Regions from separate parts of the Hymenobacter canadensis genome, predicted to be linked through region 2. Evidence: riboswitches for the same ligand, from Rfam matches in the RefSeq annotation. Region 2 holds a riboswitch; each other region holds the start of a gene.

What was found. A riboswitch is a leader RNA that binds a small molecule or an ion and turns the genes downstream of it on or off. The one in region 2 is predicted to bind S-adenosylmethionine.
Region 1: linked by a shared signal. The riboswitch ahead of O3303_RS17665 (O-acetylhomoserine aminocarboxypropyltransferase/cysteine synthase family protein) and the one ahead of O3303_RS03510 (ATP-grasp domain-containing protein) in region 2 are both predicted to bind S-adenosylmethionine.
Region 3: linked by a shared signal. The riboswitch ahead of O3303_RS08110 (phosphoadenylyl-sulfate reductase) and the one ahead of O3303_RS03510 (ATP-grasp domain-containing protein) in region 2 are both predicted to bind S-adenosylmethionine.

What each region holds. Positions count from the first base shown of each region.
Region 1 is NZ_CP114767.1:4,135,356-4,139,560, forward strand. It holds gene O3303_RS17660 (homoserine O-acetyltransferase family protein) at 1-814, opposite strand, end outside; gene O3303_RS17665 (O-acetylhomoserine aminocarboxypropyltransferase/cysteine synthase family protein) at 1,030-2,412, opposite strand; SAM riboswitch class I at 2,796-2,909, opposite strand; gene O3303_RS17670 (LysM peptidoglycan-binding domain-containing protein) at 3,328-3,609, opposite strand; gene O3303_RS17675 (lipocalin family protein) at 3,843-4,205, shown strand, end outside.
Region 2 is NZ_CP114767.1:816,629-820,833, forward strand. It holds gene O3303_RS03500 (EcsC family protein) at 1-290, shown strand, start outside; gene O3303_RS03505 (DUF4890 domain-containing protein) at 428-874, opposite strand; SAM riboswitch class I at 1,275-1,368, shown strand; gene O3303_RS03510 (ATP-grasp domain-containing protein) at 1,798-2,787, shown strand; gene O3303_RS03515 (LLM class flavin-dependent oxidoreductase) at 2,951-3,970, shown strand.
Region 3 is NZ_CP114767.1:1,879,236-1,883,440, forward strand. It holds gene O3303_RS08095 (MGH1-like glycoside hydrolase domain-containing protein) at 1-711, opposite strand, end outside; gene O3303_RS08100 (SDR family oxidoreductase) at 971-1,789, opposite strand; gene O3303_RS08105 (hypothetical protein) at 1,843-2,220, shown strand; SAM riboswitch class I at 2,273-2,364, shown strand; gene O3303_RS08110 (phosphoadenylyl-sulfate reductase) at 2,678-3,463, shown strand; gene cysD (sulfate adenylyltransferase subunit CysD) at 3,611-4,205, shown strand, end outside.

The DNA of each region.
Region 1 (4,205 bases), 1.2 Mb from region 2:
GCCCCACGTGGTGCGAGTCCATGGTGCGGCTCAGGGCTACGTAGGAGTAAGCGTTGAAGCGGGCCACCAGCTTGTCGCCCTGGTAGCGCTGGTAGGAGCTGGCCCGGAAGCCGTCCAGCGCGTCGTCGGTGGGTTCAGTCTGGCTGCGCTGGTAGGCATCGTAGCTGCGGTAGCTGAGCAGGGCCATGGCGCGGGCGGCCCGCAGGCCGGCCGCGCCGCCTTCGGGCGTGGCCGCCGCGTACGTCGGGTCGGCGAAGATGGCCAGCCGCTGCGCCTCGTTGAAGGCAATGCCCCAGGCCGAATGACGGGCGTTGGTGGCAATCAGCACCAGATTTTCAAACAGCGTAGGCTGCTGCACGGCCCACTCCACGGCCTGCTGCCCGCCCAGCGAGCCTCCAATCAGCGTATTGATCTGGCGCAAAGCCAGGTGCTCGCGCAGCGCCTCATGCACCGCCACCAGGTCGCGCACGGTCAGCAGCGGAAACGCGTGGTACAGCGACTCCGCCGTGGAATTGGGCGGCGCCACGGGGCCGGTGCTGCCGTAGCAGGAGCCCACCACGTTGGCGCACACCACAAACCAGTCGGCCGGGTCGAAGTGGCAGCCGGCCCCGAACAGGCCGGGCCACCAGTCGAGCACGTTGGCGTTGGCCGTGAGGGCGTGGCATACCCACACCACGTTGTCGCGCGCGGCGTTGAGGCGGCCGTAGGTCTGGTAGGCTACTTCCACCTGCGGCAGCAGCGCCCCGTTTTCCAGCCGCAGCGGCCGGGGCAACCGGAACACGTGCGGCTCGTCGGAGGAAATGGTAGAACTCATAGTATGATTAGCGGTGCGAATCGGCCACCGGGGCCTTGAAAATATCCATAGCCCGCAGGCTGAGCCGGCAGTGCCGGCCCAGCCCCGGCCATGGGCGGGCACAGGCCATCGGTTTCCTCTCTCACAAAAAAACCGATGCCCTGCCCGCGTGCCGCAAGGCGGGAGGCGGGGCGGGCTGCCCTCTCAAAACAGCCCGCCCATAACCCCACTCTCACTTACACCTCCAGCGGTGCGGCATGTTCGGGCTGCGGCTCGGGCAGCAGCGTAGTTTCTGTGGCGTCCGGCGTGGCGGCGTTGCGCACGGCATCGAAGGCCTGCTGCAAATCGGCCCGAATGTCGTCAAAGTGCTCAATGCCCACCGACAGGCGCAGCAGCGTGGGCAATACGCCGGCGGCGCGCTGCTCCTCGTCGGAAAGCTGCTGGTGCGTGGTGGCCGAGGGCTGGATGATGAGCGTTTTGGCGTCGCCGACGTTGGCCAGGTGGCTCACCAGCTTCAGGTTGTCGATGAACTGGGTGGCGGTTTCCTTGCTGCCTTTGATGGCGAAGGTGAGCACGCCGCCGTAGCCGCGTTTCAGGTATTTCTGGGCCAGCTTGTGGTAGGGGCTGCTGGGCAGGCCGGGGTAGTTCACGGCTTCCACCTGCGGATGCTGCTCCAGCCAGGTAGCCACGCGTAGCGCGTTTTCCACGGTGCGCTCCACCCGCAAACTCAGCGTTTCGAGGCCCTGCAGCAGCAAAAAGGAGTTGAACGGGCTCTGCGAGGGGCCGAAGTCGCGCAGCCCTTCCACCCGGGCCCGGATGATGAAGGCAATGTTGCCGAACGGGCCATTCTTGCCAAATACGTCGTTGAACACCAGGCCGTGGTAGCCGTCGGAAGGCTCCGTAAATTGCGGAAATTTGCCGTTGCCGAAGTCGTAGGTGCCGCCGTCCACAATCACGCCGCCCACGCTGGTGCCGTGGCCGCCAATCCACTTGGTAGCCGATTCCACCACGATGCTGGCGCCGTGCTCCAGCGGCCGGAACAGGTAGCCGCCTGCCCCAAAGGTGTTGTCCACGATGAGCGGCAGGTCGTGCTTGCGGGCAATGGCGGCAATGGCCTCAAAATCCGGAATGCTGAAGCTGGGGTTGCCGATGGTTTCCAAGTAAATAGCCTTGGTCTTCTCGTCAATCAGGCCCTCAAACGTGGCCGGCTGGTCGCCGTCGGCGAAGCGCGCCTCAATGCCCAACCGCTTGAAGGCCACCTTGAACTGGTTGTAGGTGCCGCCGTACAGGTGCTTGGTGCTCAAAAAGTTGTCGCCGGCCTGCAGAATGTTGTTGAGGGCAATGAACTGCGCCGCCTGCCCCGACGATACTGCCAGGGCCGCCACGCCGCCTTCCAGGGCCGCCACGCGCTGCTCAAACACGTCGGTGGTCGGGTTCATCAGACGGGTGTAGATGTTGCCGAACTCCTTCAGGGCAAACAGGTTGGCCCCGTGCTCGGCGTTCTTGAACACGTAGCTGGTGGTCTGGTGAATGGGCACGGCGCGCGAACCGGTAACAGGGTCGGGCTGCTGGCCGGCGTGGAGCTGAAGGGTCTCGAAGTGGAGGTTCTGCGTGGACATGGCAGGGCTGGTTTGGAAGGCGTTTGGTATGGGAAAGGGGAGCGTAGACCGCTGAAATGCCGCGCCGAAGCGTAGCAGAGGCCTCTGCCGAACCAGCCGAACCGCGCACGGAACAGGCCAGGTTGAGGCAAAGGAGGGGCCGGGGGCCGTAGCAGGCCGGTACCGGTCAGGTGTGGAGGAGGGGGGAGGGGCGCTGCGTAGCCGGACTCAGGCTAGCAACAGCAACAACACGCGCCGCAACAGCCGCGCATTCGCATTCGGCCGGCAGCCAGAGCGGCAACCGCAGAAACACGGAAACCCCACGGCGAAGCGGCAGACCCGAAGGTGGCCGGAGCGGTGGGATACTGGGGGGCGAAAGCGAGGGTGTTTTCCATGGTACTCCGAGGTTATATGCCCCGCCGCCGGATGGCTGGTCGGGTAGGAATTGGCACCTTTCGCGCGGTCGAAGGTTGCCAGTGGGTCGGGGAGCCTATTCTCTCGCCACTTCTGTATAAATCCTATGAAAACTACCCCGCCGCGAGCGGGGGAGTACCGGGTTGGTGTTGCAAAGGTATAGGCGCAGTTTTGATATCTGCAATAGTCGCCCGTTATTTTTTTTGGCGCGAGCGAAAAAACGCCGTCTGCGCACTCTGGATGGCTGTGTCTGTAGTGAAAATTGTGTGTATATATCTGATATTTTGATTTATATGATTGATAGTTTATTCGGCTAATCGGATGTGCCGGCTTCTGTAAGGCACCGGAAAGGCCCCGACTACTGCCGCTGCAGCAGTGGTGGTGGCTGAAAATGCCGCCGGCGGCCAGCCGGTTTTCGGGGGCGAAACCAGCTTAGCTAGTGTCCAAAGCGCCAGGAAAAGACACAAAAAAAGCCGCCCTTTGCAAGGCGGCTTTTAGTACATTTCCTTGAAATGGAAACGGCTATTCTTTTGGCAGGGTCAGTACCTGGCCGATTTCGATCTTGTCGGGGTCAGAGCCGATGATGGCCTTGTTGGCTTCGTAGATCTGCTTCCATTTGGTGCCGTCGCCGTAGTGGTTGCGGGCAATTTTGGAAAGTGAATCGCCGCTTACTACCGTGTAGGTGTCGCCGGCCGCCTGGTTGGCGTTGCCGAAGAAATCGGTAGCACCGCCGGTGGTAGCGGGCTTAACAGGTTCAACGGGCTTTTTTTCGCCTTCGTTCGAGAGAAAATCAAAGAGTCCCATAGTCGTGCGTTGGTTTGGAAGAGTGGGAGAAGAGCCGACTTTCAGCCCGGAAGCCTGTCGTCTGGCTTCTTACGCCAAGATCGACAATAAGTTATTGAGCCATATATACCTGCTTTAAACATCTTGCCGCAACCTACCGTAAGAAGCGCAACACTGGGGTTTTCCCGCTGTTGGCCAGACTGTCTGGCCGGTGCAGACACGCTTTCCATCTCTCAACCAATTCACGGTATCCCATGAAAACTCTCTCCCATCCGTTCCGCTACCTGGCCAGCCTCTTGATGCTCGTTTCGCTGTTTGCTGCTTCGTGCGGCAGCAAAGAAGGCAAAGTAGAAGGTGTAAATATGCTCTACGGCACCCAGAGCAAAATCTGGAAAACCGACAAAGAACTGAGCGCTGCCGGCGACAAAGTGAAGCAAACCGACATGCAGGAAGACGAGCGGATCACGTTCTTCGCTGACGGTAAGTACAACATGACCTCGCCCGCGGGTGCTGTGAATGGCAAGTACACCTTCGACCAAGCCGGCAAAACCATTACCATGACGCCCGACGGTGCTGCCCAAAGCAACTCGTTCAACGTAGTAACGCTCACCGATGAC
Region 2 (4,205 bases):
GCAGCCAGCACACCCGCCGCGAAACCTACCGCCAGCTAGCAGCCTGGCCCGAAACGCAGCAAACCGTTACGGCCGAAACCTTCGACTGGCGCACTTTCCAACAGGAGTACCGCGACTACATCGACCTGGCCAAGCTGGCCCAGCTGGTACCGGTGATTGGGGCGGCCGTGGGCGCCGTGGCCAACTACCGCCTGCTGGCCCAGCTCGGCGAAACGGCCATCATGTGCTACCGCCTGCGCTGGTTTGCCGAGAAGGGCCGGATTGCTGGAGAAGCGGATCCTGCACAGTAAATGTCATTCCGAGCAAAGCGAGGAATCTGAGTAAGCACATGCAACGTCAGCACCCATATTCCTCGCTCCGCTCGGAATGACACAAAAAAACAGCCCTGACGGAAACGTCAGGGCTGTTTTTTTGTAAACTGAAAAGCTTAGCCTTTGGCTTGCTTGCTGCCCTGGTGGGCTTTGCGCTTGGCCATGCGGTCCGACTGCAGTTGGCTGTACTTGGCGTACTGGTCAGCGCTCAGGATTTGCTTGAGTTGGGCATCGTACTGGGCTTTTTTGCCCTTCATGGCCTCATGCTGCTGGCGCTTTGTAGCGGGCGTGGTGCCGGCCTGGGCTTTGTAGGCCTGCATTTCCTGGGCGCGGCTCAGGTGTAGCTGGCGAACCTGCTCAGTCTGGGCGGCGGAGAGGCCGAGCTGCTTGGTGAGAGCCTGAGCGGCGTGGGCGGCGCGCTGCTCAGGCGTTTTGGCGGCCTTGTCGCCTTTCTCGCCCTTCATGCGGTGCTGGCCGTGGGCGGCTTTGGTGGGTAGCGTCTGGGCCGAAACGGCGGCGGCGGAGAACGAGAAAGCGGCGAGGATTACGAGGAACTTCTTCATGGCTATGGTTGGAAAAATTATGGCGGGTGAAAGAAGCCCGCTGCCGTCCGGACTGGCGTTTAGGCTTCTGCAGGGTCATTTGCAACTCCGATGCCAGTTTTCAGTGCCAAGCCCGAAAAAGCGCCTCTTGAAAAATTTAAATTTTCCGGTTAAACCTTCGTTTGCTGGCTCAGTCGCGGGTTTTTATCGGGGCTTATGCTCTGAAAAAGACTGGTTTCAGCACTGGCAGGCAAGGGCCGCTGCCCCGGCTTTGGGTTGGCAGGGGCAGGCTGCTGGAGTGGAAGAAACAATCGCCGGCCGCAACAAAACGTGGCGGTTCGGGCTTTGTACAGTCCGGGTTGCGGGGGCAGCAATCCGGTTTTACCTTTGCCCCATCAATTCTTTCTAGCCCGAAGGATTGTTTTTATACAGAGGCGCTGAGAGACAGGCTCGATGAAGCGTCGGCAACCACCCGGAACCCTCCGGAACGGTGCCAATTCCTGACCATATAAAAACAAGTTGCCGTGGACGCTTCCAACAACCTCCTGCATTCAACCTCCGCTTTTTTGGCTCCGGCTGCCGCGTTGCGGCTGGCGGGCCGGGGCTGTTGTTGCTGTTGTTGTCGGGCGTAGCTAGCCCTTTCTCTGTTTTCGCGGGTACGCACCCGCCGACGTCGCACGTCGGTCGGCTGCTGCGCTAAGCGGCTTCGCGCCCGCACCTCCTCTTTTTCTCGGATTGTCACCCGATGGCCGGGCCGGGCACAGGCTTTGCGCTCCGGTTGGCGGCCTGCGGTGGCTGCTGATTCGCTCGTTGCGCGGTTTGCGGGCGGCGTAATCGGCTAGGCCGGACTTCCGTTCCTGCTTTGTTTTCTCCCGGGAGCCGGTGGCGTTGCGCTGCTGCCGGCGCCGTTTCGTTTTTCATTTTCCGTCTTTTTGCTTCTGACTATGTCATCCCTCCAAAAGCCCATTGGTATCTATTTCGAGCACCCCGAGTGGTTTAAGCCGCTGTTTGCGGAGCTGGACCGCCGCGGCCTGCCCTACGAGAAAATCGACGCCGCCCATCACCTGTTCAACCCCTCGGAAAAGGAGAGCCGCTACAGTCTGGTGGTGAACCGCATGAGCTCGTCGGCGTACCTGCGCGGGCACGGGCAGGGCATCTTCCACACGGCCGGCTTTGCCACGCATTTGGAGCGTATCGGCACGCGCATCATCAACGGCTCGGCGGCCACGGCCATCGAAACGAACAAGGCTCGTCAACTGTCCCTGTTCGAGTTGCTGGGGCTGAAATACCCGGCCTCGCGGGTCATCAACCACGCCTCCCGGGCTGTGGACGCAGCGCGCGAGCTGCGCTTTCCGGTGGTGGTGAAGGTGAACATCGGGGGCAGCGGCGCTGGTATCATCCGCTTCGATACGCCCGAGGGCCTGCAGGCCGCCGTCGACAACAACCAGATCGATCTGGGTATCGACCAGACGGCGCTGGTGCAGGAGTACGTGACGCCCCGCGGCGGCCACATTCACCGCGTGGAAATGCTCAATGGTAAGTTTCTCTACGCCATGAAGGTGTATACCACCGGCGAGAGCTTCAACCTTTGCCCGGCCGAAATCTGCCAGATTCCGGAAGAGCAGTCGGCCGAGTTCTGCCTGACCGAAGCCCCGAAAAAGGGCATCCAGGTGGAAGCCTTCACGCCGCCCGCCGAAGTAATCGAAGCCGTGGAGCGCATTGTGGAGGCCGCCAAAATCGACGTGGGCGGCATCGAGTACCTCATCGACGACCGCACTGGCGACGTGCTGTTCTACGACATCAACGCCCTGTCCAACTTCGTGGCCGACGCCGTGAACGTGGTCGGCTTCGACCCCTACGCCCGCTTCGTGGACTACCTGGAGTCGCAGCTGCCGGTGGCGGCGGTGGCTCAGGAGGAAGTAGCCACGGCGTAGGCCGACGATTCATTCAAGCAAACAATCAGAACGTCATGCTGAGCGAAGGCGCAGCCGCAGTCGAAGCATCTCTACCGCTTCGTTGCAGTAGCAATCTAACGAAGCGGTAGAGATGCTTCGGCAAGCTCAGCATGACGTTCTATCAATCTCAACTCAACGAACCATGAAATTTGGCTATTGGATGCCCATATTCGGGGGCTGGCTGCGCAACGTCGAGGACGAGCAGATGCCCACCGACTGGAGCTACGTAAAGCAGCTGGCCCAGCGCAGCGAGGCCCTGGGCTACGACCTGACGCTGATTGCGGAGCTCTACCTGAACGACATCAAAGGCACCGAGGCGCCCTCGCTGGAGGCCTGGAGCACGGCCGCCGCGCTGGCCGCCGTGACCGAGCAGTTGGAAATTATGGTGGCCGTGCGCCCCACCTTCCACAACCCCGCGCTGCTGGCTAAGCAGGCCGCCAACATCGATTTGATTGCGCCCGGGCGGTTGTCGCTGAACGTGGTGTCGTCGTGGTGGAAGGACGAGGCCACCAAGTACGGCCTGCACTTCGAGCAGCACGACGACCGGTACGCCCGCACCCGCGAGTGGCTGGACGTGGTGACCAACGTGTGGAAGCAGGACCATTTCAGCTACGACGGCAAGTACTACCAAGTGGCCGACAACGTGCTGCAACCCAAGCCCGCCAAAGCCCCGTTCCTGTACGCCGGCGGCGAATCGGAAGCGGCCAAGGACCTGATTTCGACGCAGTGCGACGGCTACGTGATGCACGGCGACTCGCCAGAGCTGATTGGGGCCCGCATTGCCGATATGCGCCGCCGCCGCGAGCAGAAAGGGTTGCCGCCGATGAAATTCGGCGTGGCCGGCTACACCATTGTGCGCGACTCGGAGCAGGACGTGAAAAAGGAGCTGGACCGCATCACCAACGTGAAGGCCTCGGCCTCGGGCTACGGCAACTACCAGCAGTGGCTGGCCGGCACCCAGCTGGAGCAGCAGGTGTCGTTGCAAGACTACTCGGTGTCCAACCGTGGCCTGCGCACCGGCCTGACCGGCACGCCCGCCCAGCTGCAAGACCGGATTGGCGCTTTCGAGGCTGTAGGCGTTGATTTTTTCCTGTTGCAGGCCAGCCCGCAGCTGGAAGAAATGGAGCGTTTCTCCGAATCTGTTATCCAGGTAGTGGCGTAACTTGGTTGCCTGAAATTCGCCTGTCATCCTGAGCTTGCGAAGGATCTTATCACGTCGAAACGAGTCGTCAAAGGATAACTCGAACGTGATAAGGTTCTTCGCAAGCTCAGGATGCCAGATAGGCAAAGCCTGACACAACCCAAAAAATCCTAGCGTCCGACCGGACATATACCCATTTTGCAGTGCGTGCAGCCGCAGCAGCGGCCCGCAGTGTCTCAACACAACTATGCAGGAG
Region 3 (4,205 bases), 1.1 Mb from region 2:
CAGGACCGGCAGCTTGGCGTGGTCTACGCAGATGCGGTGGTCATCGGTGGCGGCCAGGCGGGGCTTGTAGGCGTCGTTGCCCCAGCTCCAGGTGTTGCGAAACCAGAGCTGCGGCAGCACGTGCACGGGCGCTTCGTGGGGGCCTCGGTTGTGCACTGTAATCTGCATGAGCAGGTCGGCGGGGCCGGCCTTGGCGTAGTCGAGAAAGACGTCGAAATACCGGTCCTCGCGGAAAATGCAGGTATCGGTCAGCTCAAATTCGGGCTTCTGGCGGTTGCGGCGGGCGTTTTCGCTCACCAGCCAGTCGTACGGAAACGCGTGCTGCGGATACTTGTAGAGCATCCGCATGTAGGAGTGGGTGGGCGTGTTGTCGAGGTAGTAATACAGCTCTTTCACGTCCTCGCCGTGGTTGCCTTCGGGGCTGCTGAGGCCAAACAGGCGTTCCTTCAGGATGGCATCCTGCCCGTTCCAGAGGCCCAAACCCAGGCACAGCAGCTGCTGGTCGTCGCAGACGCCGCCGAGGGCATCCTCGCCCCAGCGGTAGGCCAGGCTGCGGGCCATGTCGTGGGTGGTGTAGTTCCAGGGCTGGGCGTCGTCTGAGTAGTCTTCGCGCACGGTGCCCCACTGCCGGTCGCTCACGTAGGGCCCGAACTGGTGCCAGCGTTGTTGGCCCTCTTTCAGCTCCTTCTGTCGGCGCTTTTCCTCGTTCATTGGATGGAATTTCTGAGTGATAAAGGCACCGTATCGTCGTGCCGCTGGCCCTGGTCTGCGCCGACGAAGTCGGCAAGACCGGTGGCCGGCCCACCGCCCCGGTCTCCGACCGGAGGACGCGCAGCGGCCATGCCGCATGGCGCCGCCCGAGTTCTACGCCAGTCTGGAGACTGGCCCGATTCGGAGGCCACCGGTCTTGCCGACTTCGTCGGCGCAGACCGGGGCTAGTGCGGCCAGCCGCCAGCCGCCGACCGTCTGCTCAGCCGTTGTCGGCGAAGCCGGGGTAGAGCGTCATGCCGCCATCGGCGAAGAGCGTGATACCGGTCACGTAGTCCGACTCGTCGGAGGCCAGCCACACGGCCACGTGGCCGATGTCGGCTGGCTCGCCGACGCGGCCGTAGGGAATGAGCGTGAGCAGGTTTTTCTCCTCCTGCGGCGTGTCGCGGGCCGAGTGGTTGATGGGCGTGGCAATGGCGCCAGGGCCGATGCTGTTCACCCGGATGCGGTGCGGGGCCAGCTCCTGGGCCATGGTCTTCATCAGCTGCATGACGCCGCCCTTGCTAGTGGCGTAGTTGACGTGGCCGGCCCAGGGAATGAGTTCGTGCACCGAGCTCATGCAAATGATTTTGCCGGTGGCTTTGGAAATTTCCGGCTGCGGACCGCGCCGCACAAACTCGCGGGCGGCCTCGCGGGCGCACAGAAACTGCCCGGTCAGGTTCACGCCAATGACTTTCTGCCACTGCTCCAGGGTCATGTCCAGCAGCGGGGCATCGTCCTGGATACCGGAGTTGTTGACGAGGATGTGGAGCGTGCCGGCCTGCTCGCGGATCTGGTCGAACATGCGCAGCACGTCCTCTTCCCGGCTCACATCGGCCTGCACGGCCGTGGCCTGGCCGCCGGCCTGCTCTATTTCGCGCACCACTTCGGCCGCATCATTGGCACTGCGCGAGTAGTTGACGAACACCCGGGCGCCCTCGGCGGCCAGAGATTTAGCCACCCCGGCCCCGATGCCGGAGCTACCGCCCGTGACGAGGGCTACCTGGTTTTGGAGGCGCTTGGAAGAAGAAGGTGCAGGCATAGTTGGCAGGCAAGGTGTACCCTGTAAGACTAGAATGCGCGGCCGTAGGTTACATGAAGTTTCCGCTACCACCGCTGAAAAGCAGTTTTCTGAGGTCAGTTTTCGCCCAAAAGCCGCCAGCATTTCTCTCCCTGAACGGGGCCTGCCGGGGCTGTTTCGGCGACGCCGTTCGAGAGGCTGTGGCCAGCTCAGCCGCTGTGGCAAACTGCCCGGCCAGACGTAGGGCATGGCAGCAGATTCTGCGCTTTGCAAGGCTGCCTGCGCGTCATTTTTTCAGGCATTTGCCGCACATCCTGCATCACTCTTCACAGTCCGAACACCTTTATTATTTCCTGTTCAAAATACTGAAAACAAACGCATTAACTCATAATACAAAATCTCAGCACCGCACTGTAAAAGCCCTCATCACAAAATATAATTTGGAAGTGTAAAATTTCAACTTCTACCTTTGTGCCACCAATTCTTTACCCCCCGAAAGGATTGTTTTTATACAGAGGCGTGGAGAGACAGGCTCGACGAAACGCCGGCAACCAGCGGACCTTCCGAAACGGTGCCAAGTCCTGACCATATAAAAACAACAAGCCGTGAAATCCTTGTTCAACACCGCCACCGTTTCCGCTACCTTCTGTGCCGTACAGCATGGATGTTGTGGTATGCGAGGCATGGGCTGTTGTCAGGGCTAGGCACGCTCCCGTTTTCCTGGTTTGTGCGCCGCCTGCCGCTGAGCTGACTTGCGCGTTTTCGCCGTTGGCCAGGGGAACCGCACGCCCTTTTCTGTTGCGCCGAAAACCGCGCTGCGCCGCTGCGTAGGCCGTTTTCGCCGAAACCATCTTCCGGCCGGAATGCCCTTGCCCCAGGCGGGCCCCTTCCTCCTCACCCTTCCTGCTCATGTCCGTAGCTGATGCTGCGCCGGCCGCCCACGCCTTGCTGGACCGCCTGCGCCCTCACCTGGTGGCCGCCTACGCCCTGGAGCGGCTGCGTCTGGTGGCCGACACCTTCCCCGGTCAGGCCGTTTTTTCCACCTCTTTCGGGCTGGAAGACCAGATTATCAGCCACCTGATTTTCACCCACGACCTGCCCATTGCGGTGTTCACCCTCGATACCGGTCGCAACTTCCAGGAAACCTATTCCACCTGGAACAAGACGCTGATCCGGTACCAGAAGCCCATTGCGGTGTACGCCCCGCAGCGCGAGGACCTGGAAAACCTGCTTCTGCAGAAAGGCCCGAACTCGTTCTACGAGAGCGTGGACAACCGCAAGGAGTGCTGCCACATCCGCAAGGTGGAGCCCCTCAGCCGGGCCCTGGCCGGCCGCGGGGCCTGGGTCACCGGCATCCGGGCCGAACAATCCCAGAACCGGCAGACCATGGACCCGCTGGAGTGGGACGCGGCGCACAACCTCGTCAAGATCCACCCGCTCTTCGACTGGACCTGGGAGCAGGCGCTGGCCTTCGTGCAGCGGGAGGGCATTCCGGTGAACCCGCTGCATCAGCAGGGTTTCGTGAGCATCGGCTGCGCCCCCTGCACCCGCGCCATCAAGCCCGGCGAGGATTTCCGGGCCGGCCGCTGGTGGTGGGAGGACCTCGCGGCCAAGGAGTGCGGCCTGCACGCCACCACTCATCACGACGGCCCCGACCCGGTGGTGGAGCCGGTACCAAACCACATGTCATCCTGAGCGGAGCGAAGGACCTTACCCCGCCAGAACAGCTCTGCGCCCTCTGCGTCCTTTCCGAGCTAAAAACAGCTGAACGACCATCGTGCAAACGTAATAAGGTCCTTCGCAAGCTCAGGATGACATTCAAAACCTAAAATCCAGAAGTATATGAGTACCACTTTCGATTACCTCGACCGGCTGGAAGCCGAAGCCATCCACATCCTGCGGGAGGTGGCGGGGCAGTTTGAGCGGCCGGCCCTGCTGTTTTCGGGCGGTAAGGATTCCATTGTGCTGACGCGCCTGGCCGAAAAGGCCTTCCGCCCCGGCCGCTTCCCCTTTCCGCTGGTGCACGTGGATACCGGCCACAACTTCCCCGAAGTGCTGCAGTACCGCGACCTGCTGGCCGCCCAGCTGGGCGAAAAGCTGGTGGTGCGCAAAGTGGAGGACACCATTCAGCGCCAGCGCCTGCGCGAGCCGGGCGGCAAGTTCCCCAGCCGCAACCCGCTGCAGACCTATACGCTGCTGGAGGTGATTGAGGAGTTCGAGTTCGACGCCTGCATCGGCGGGGCGCGGCGCGACGAGGAGAAGGCCCGGGCCAAGGAGCGCATCTTCTCGGTGCGCGACGAGTTTGGCCAGTGGGACCCCAAGCGCCAGCGCCCCGAGCTCTGGAATATCTACAACGGCCGCATCCAGAAGGGCGAAAACGTGCGCGTGTTCCCCATTTCCAACTGGACGGAGCTGGACGTGTGGCGCTATATCCAGC